One region of the Umezakia ovalisporum Ak1311 genome, then DNA from elsewhere that is predicted to be linked to it. Evidence: riboswitches for the same ligand, from Rfam matches in the RefSeq annotation. Region 1 holds a riboswitch; the other holds the start of a gene.
The links. Region 1 has a riboswitch for cobalamin ahead of NWP25_RS13915 (DUF1636 domain-containing protein). Riboswitches for the same ligand answer to the same signal wherever they lie in the genome.

Region 1 (3,422 bases):
GACCTATAATAAACACAACTAATTAAAAAAATGCATCCTCTGATACTTTTTCCCGGTATAATATGATTTTCTAATCCATCATCAATTAATTCATATATAAGAGTTAGACAATTATTCTCAACTTCTAGATGATAGATACCATCTACTATTTCTGATATCCCGCGAATTTGTACATAAAGTTCTGTAGGATATAAAGCACCTGCTGATGGATTTACCCGTAGTTTGTGGTGCACATCTTTATATACCTTTTCTAGGGTAACTGCACTGGTTAACCAAATAAACCCATGAAGAGAATTATTGAGATTTAATTTCACCCGACGGTAAAATTTTGGATAGACTTTAAATGCAGTTGGCTGTGTTCCATGGTCTACATAATTAGGGTTAATCTGTACAGAGAGATAAGAATGCTTGGTAGCATCGTGGTAAGCTACTTCTGAATTATTACGTTTCGGCATTTTTCAGCAACCTTAAAATTTCTATATTGCTAGCAAAATCTATTGCTCTATAATCATCTAAATTTCTGAGATTTAAGTTAGGTTTATGTTGTAGCAGTAATTTAGCAACACCTGTCTTTCCTGCTGAAGCTGCATACATTAAAACAGTTGTACCGTTATCATTTTGATTATCAATATTGATTTTGGCACCAAGCAACAAGCTAATTAACTCATAATGATTACCGAAACAGCCAAACCACAAGGCATTATTATTCTCATTATTTTTAGCATTAATATTTGCGCCTAAATCAATCAGTTCTTTGACAACTCCATAGACTCCCTCTCTAGTAGCCGTCATTAAAGCTGTGTCGCCATTTTTGCCTGGTTGATTTAAATTTTCGGGATTGTAGCCCTTTGCTATCAGCCATTCCTTGGTGATTTCACTCAACTTTTGCTTTTTGATCTGATTCATAACTAATCCTTAATACTCGTAAATTGACTCAACAAGATGAATAATAGGTTATACCCACTATTCATCAACTAAAGATTATCGACTTCGTAATGATTACAGTACTGACAATCCTCGCTATTAATTAGTAGCTTGAAACATTCCATTACAGAAGTAGGTTAATACTAAAATAATACTTACCCAGACCTTCGTTATTTTATCCTGGACCCTATCTTACCTTCTGCCTAATTTTGAGCATCACCAGAATAAAGATATAAATATCTTCCGTAACCCCATAACCGCTTTTTATTGGAGTTTAAGTTCACTGACAACAATTTAGCTTACTTATATATTATCATTCTGATAAGTTTAAATTATGAATCATTTATAAAGATGCCAACACATCTTAGTTGAATTGGCTAAATAAAAAATTAAAATGCAGCTAAAACTACAATTACAGCAGTTTTCAAGTAAATAAACTACAAACCTTAATATCATAAATCTTGTGGGGCGGGTAGGATGCCCGCCCTTCTGTACCTACTCAGATAAAATACGCTGTAAATTTCAAAAATATGCAGTTCTGCTGTAACTTGAATTTAAATATGGTTAACTAATGTTAAAAATTCCCTAAAAATATGTTAAATTTTATATGTTCGGTTCTAGTAGAAATCAACTATTAGAAGCAACAGGGAAAGTCCGGTGTAAGTCCAGCACTGTCCCGCAGCTGTAAACCAATTTTAATTTTTAATTTGAGATTGAAATTTAAAATTGTGTAAGTCAGAATCCCCACCCATAGAAAAGTAAATTTAGCCAAAATCTACGAGGTACAGATGACAGCAGAACATAGAATATTTGTTTGTACCACTTGTGCCAGTAAGTGGGAAAATGGTAAGCGTGTTGGTGAAAGTGGTGGAGAACAGCTTCTTAAACAATTGCAACTAGATTATTTTAATTGGGAGTTGAATACAGAATTTGTCATTCAACCAGTGCAATGTATGAGCGCTTGTAATCGTTCTTGTGTTGTTGCCTTTGCTTCACCCAACAAATCTACGTATCTTTTTGGCGACATTTCTTCTGATTTATCAACTACAGAACTTGCTGGTATATTCCAGTGTGCAGGTAAATATTATGCACACCCACAAGGTTCATTACCTTGGAGTGAACGTCCACAACCACTCAAAAAAGGAATTTTGGCAAGTATTCCACCAGTACCTGTGCCCTCCGCCATAAAATCTACTTAGTTAGGAGTCTGTAGCTAACACTACTATATTCTAACCACATTGTAGCAGTTGGCGGTAAATATTTTTAACATGGTGTCAAATGTTAACTTGTTAATTTTTCAAATCAATTTTGTTAGCAAGAAATTTTCCAGCAATTTTATCTGATTAAAATCAGCATAAAAGATGAAGGATATAATTGCTCCTTCATCCTTAATTAAAGATTGCTAAGAGTAGCGATGAAAATCAAATTTTACACAAGATATGGTTCTTGATGGGTTTTAATTGTGCAATTAGACCGGGGATAAGTAACGCAAAGGAGAGCGAATCCTTTAGACATTTGGTCGTCATCTAAAAAGATTTGATCAGATTGATCAACTTCACCTTCCACTACTTTTCCCACACAACTTGAGCAAGAACCTGAATGACAAGAGAAAGGCAATTCAATACCATTTTCTTCTGCTGCGTCTAAAATGGTAGTCTCTTCATCAACTTCAATTGTGGTGTCGATATCTTGCTTTTTGTTGATTAATCTAACTTGGTAGCTTGCCATTTTCCGATTCTCCTCAAAAATTATAATACAATTGGATCGGTTACTCGAAGTTTATTTAGTCAAATCAAAACTTCGAGAAGCAGCCCAGAAGACTATACTGCGTTGATAGATTTCTCCTGGCTGTAGGGTATGTCCCAATTACTATGGGCTTCATCAACTTGCCTCTGGGACAAAGGTTGTAGATGGGCAAATGTCCGTTATTTCCCAGGAAAGCAATGAAAGTCTATTTCTGACTAACAGAACTTCAGAAAAACTCCACACAAGTGTCTTTCTCAATCCTCCAAACATTCAACTACCTGCAAGGTACACCCGTGGGTGTGCCATCGTCTGTTTTGAAAGATTTTCCGCAACCGCAGGTATCACTTGCATTGGGGTTAGTGAACTTAAAGCCACTTTCCATCACACCCTCTACAAAGTCGATCACAACCCCATCTAATAACGGCGCACTTTTGGCATCAACGTAAATCAGCACATTACCTTGCTGAATTACCAAATCATCTGATTGTGGTTTGCTGGTGAACTCTAGTCCGTATTCATAGCCACTACAACCACCACTTTTTACAGATACACGGATACCTTTTTTAGCCTCATTATTATCAGAGGTTGAACCTCGTAAAAATGCCCGCAGACGAAATTCTGCTTTTTCTGTTAACTTAACAGCCATTAGGTCTCCTGATTTGTGGCGATGAAGTTCTGCTGATTTTGAGTGTGGGAATGTTTGTTAGTTAACTAGGTTGTACAATTGCTTGTAGCTTCTACAGAAGGAGATT
Region 2 (3,422 bases), on a different contig from region 1:
CTTTGTTGTTTGCAGGTAGTCTCTTCCTAGTAATACCTTCAGCAACCATTCGGCAATCACACAAAATCGGCGCACCTGCTGCTAGTGCGGCGCGTCCCACCTGCACCACGGTTGATGAATATCCCAATTCATTGACGATATCAATCATTCCACAGGCATGGATCATGCGTACAGCCACATTTGCTACATCTGGCGGCAGCACATCCAAATTAGCTTCTGATCTGATGATTGCAAAGGATTTACTGTAAATTTCGTTAGCGTCTCGGATGTAGTCAGGCATGGGAATATAGGAAATAGTAAATGGTAAGTGGGAACAGAAATAAACCTACTTTATCGGGAAGAATAACAGCTGCAATTGGTTAATCTCATATCGATTAACAAATTCTCCAAAGGATTCATCAGGATTTCGGCATTGAACTTTATACACTTGTAACATCTGCCCTAACAATACAGGGAGTTCGGCCACAGTTACATATTGATATAGTTGACGACCAAATTTTTGGTTGCTGTCACCTTCACCAACATAAATTTGATAGGCTGGTGAGCTTCCAGTTTCTGATTCTAGGCTGACACCAAGCAAGGTAATATCACTATTACTGTGGTGGGCGCAAGATTTTTCGCAGCCGCTAAAGTGAATATGAACAGGGTGATCCAGGCTAACATGAGTTGGCAAATATTTTGCCAATGCCAAAGCATCACCTTTAGTGTCGGTGGCGGAAGCTGCACAACCTTTATTACCAGAACAGGCAACCAATGCACTATTGATATTACTGGAGGAGAAATCTAATTTTAAAGCAGTGATTTCATTCTTAACATTGGCCAGGGAGCGCTGAGGAATGTCGGTGAGGAGTAAATTTTGCCAGGGGGTGAGCCTGAGAGTTCCACTACCGAATTCCGTTGCTAAATCAGCTAAACCCTTCATTTGCTTACTTTCTAGCCTACCTAAAGGTAGAACCACACCGATATAATATAAGCCTGGCTGACGCTGGGGATGAATCCCTATATGTCCATGGTGGGAGTTTAACCTTTGTTCTTGCAGGGGAGGGAAGAATTGTGAAGAACTCGTTGTATTGAACCGTGGATGGAGGGTGAATTTAAAAGGTAGACGTTGTTCAACTTCTTGAAGATAACTTTCACAACTTAAATGATTTAACAACTCACGCAAACGCAGCTTACGTCTACTGTTAATATCAGTATGTTCGAGATAAACATCAGCCAAGGCTGGCAAAACCTGCAAACATTCCTCCGGTGACAATACAACTCCCGTATCAATAGGTGGTTTTCCTTTGACACCAACGCTAAGATACAGACGAAAGTAAACTTGACTGTCAATTAAGACAGCAGCAAACATGATATCGTTGAGGCGATCGCACACAGAGACTGCACCACCACCATCAAAGCAAACACTAAATTTTGCCGATAGTCCTGATAGAGTGGGATGTGCGGCTATGTAATTGTCCCAATCTATAACAAAGGGACGGGTATCGATTAATTCTTGACAATCAACACCAGCAGTGGGGCTGGTCATAATATTACGAATGTGGTCAACGGCAAAATTCCGAGCACCGATACCTATACTTTGTAAATCCTGGAGAACTGTGGGATCCATTCCCGAAGGTAGCTCGCGGATTTGAAGGTTAGCCCGATTGGTGACATCAACATAACCAGGTCCGTAATTCTCTGCTATATCTGCAATCCCACGACACTGTTTACTGGAAAGAATTCCACCTGGTATTCTGATGCGTGATAGTATCCCATCTTGGGCGGGTGTATCATAAAATAATCCAGGACATGAAGCAAAAACAGACAGCAAAACAGTAACTCCTTCCCTGTGCGACGCAGGTAGTAGATAGTAAATATGTCTTGAAGACACTGCTAAGGTTGGCATTCTGACTTGGCAGGTAAAAAGTGAATGTTGTTGTTTGCCTTACCATCACAGCTGCGGCACAGTCCCGGAATTTCACCGGAGTTTCCCAACTCTCAGCTTTAGTAATTTAACATGAACAGCCAGTCATCATAATAAATTTTATATTTTTCATCAAAATAAAAATATTTTCTTAAGTATAATTCACAGACGTTGACAAGTATTCCTAGAAATTCAAGATGATGGTCTAAATACTAAATCTACACCAATGATAGCTCAAGATTCAATATTTGCCATCATTAATATTTTTGAGGTAATCAGTTGGAAATAATTACAGAATTTGATTTTAGTCTGAAAAGATTTTAGAGATTTTGCGGACTAAGAGCGTGAAAAACTCTGTCTTACACCTACAGAATATGAAAACAAGCTAAAAAAATCAGGACTTACGGAACTGGCACAAAATTTCGCTGCATTAAAGGCATTTATAGTTTATCCTTAACTGGAATAAGTATATGAATTAATAGAAATTCTCACATCAAAGGAACTTAGCTAGGGGTTGCGGATATTTACAGTATATGACACAGAAATGGCTATCAGTTGTCGGTATTGGTGAAGATGGTTTGCAGGGTTTAAGTGCCATCGCTCGTTCTTTGTTCCACCGGGCAGAAGTGATCATAGGAGGCCATCGCCACTTAGCCATGTTACCCCCACATGACCAACGGGAGAAAATAACCTGGACATCACCTATTAGTACCTCAATAGCCGAAATTATCCATCGTCGAGGTCAATTAATCTGTGTATTAGCCAGTGGAGACCCGATGTGTTATGGTATCGGTGTCACCTTGACTCAACAAATTCCCCTAGAGGAAATCACGATTATCCCTGCACCTTCAACCTTTAGCCTCGCCTGTGCCAAGCTGGGATGGTCTTTAAGTGAGACAGAAACTTTGTCTTTGTGCGGTCGTCCAGCTTCTGTGTTTCAGAGTTATATCCATCCCAAGGCTAAGTTATTAATTTTGAGCGAGGGAAAAGATACTCCAGCAATTATCGCCGAAATGTTGACAAAACGCGGTTATAGTGGTAGCAAGATTACGGTTTTAGAACATCTCGGCGGCATTCATGAAAGAGTTGTGGAAGGTACAGCAGCATCTTGGAGTGAAATTGAAATTGCTGCTTTGAATGCGATCGCAGTGAATTGTGTTGCTGATTCTGGGACTATACCTTTACCGAGATTAGCAGGATTACCGGATCATGCCTATCATCATGATGGACAATTAACCAAGCAGGAAATTAGGGCGGTTACCTTAGCAAAGTTAGCGCCCACCCCAGGAGAACTACTTTGGGATGTGGGGGCGGGTTGCGGTTCAATTTCCATCGAATGGATGCGTACTCATCAACGTTGTCAGGCCATGGCAATTGAACAAAATTCCTCTAGACTGGGGTACATAGCAGACAACGCCGCAGCCTTAGGAACTCCCCACCTAAAAATTATTAGAGGTAAAGCACCAGCAATCTTGAAAAACTTACCGACACCTGATGCTATTTTCATCGGTGGAGG

Region 2: it holds a riboswitch for cobalamin, as region 1 does, so the genes downstream of both, cobG (precorrin-3B synthase) here and NWP25_RS13915 (DUF1636 domain-containing protein) in region 1, are expected to answer to the same signal.

What each region holds. Positions count from the first base shown of each region.
Region 1 covers NZ_JANQDJ010000070.1:30,297-33,718, forward strand. The annotation lists gene NWP25_RS13905 (SagB family peptide dehydrogenase) at 1-455, opposite strand, end outside; gene NWP25_RS13910 (ankyrin repeat domain-containing protein) at 442-906, opposite strand; cobalamin riboswitch at 1,520-1,690, shown strand; gene NWP25_RS13915 (DUF1636 domain-containing protein) at 1,713-2,123, shown strand; gene NWP25_RS13920 (2Fe-2S iron-sulfur cluster-binding protein) at 2,353-2,652, opposite strand; gene NWP25_RS13925 (HesB/IscA family protein) at 2,945-3,316, opposite strand; gene NWP25_RS13930 (HesA/MoeB/ThiF family protein) at 3,382-3,422, opposite strand, start outside.
Region 2 covers NZ_JANQDJ010000085.1:49,724-53,145, reverse strand. The annotation lists gene NWP25_RS16830 (precorrin-8X methylmutase) at 1-280, opposite strand, end outside; gene cobG (precorrin-3B synthase) at 326-1,888, opposite strand; adenosylcobalamin-variant (AdoCbl-variant) riboswitch at 1,875-1,985, opposite strand; gene cbiE (precorrin-6y C5,15-methyltransferase (decarboxylating) subunit CbiE) at 2,440-3,422, shown strand, end outside.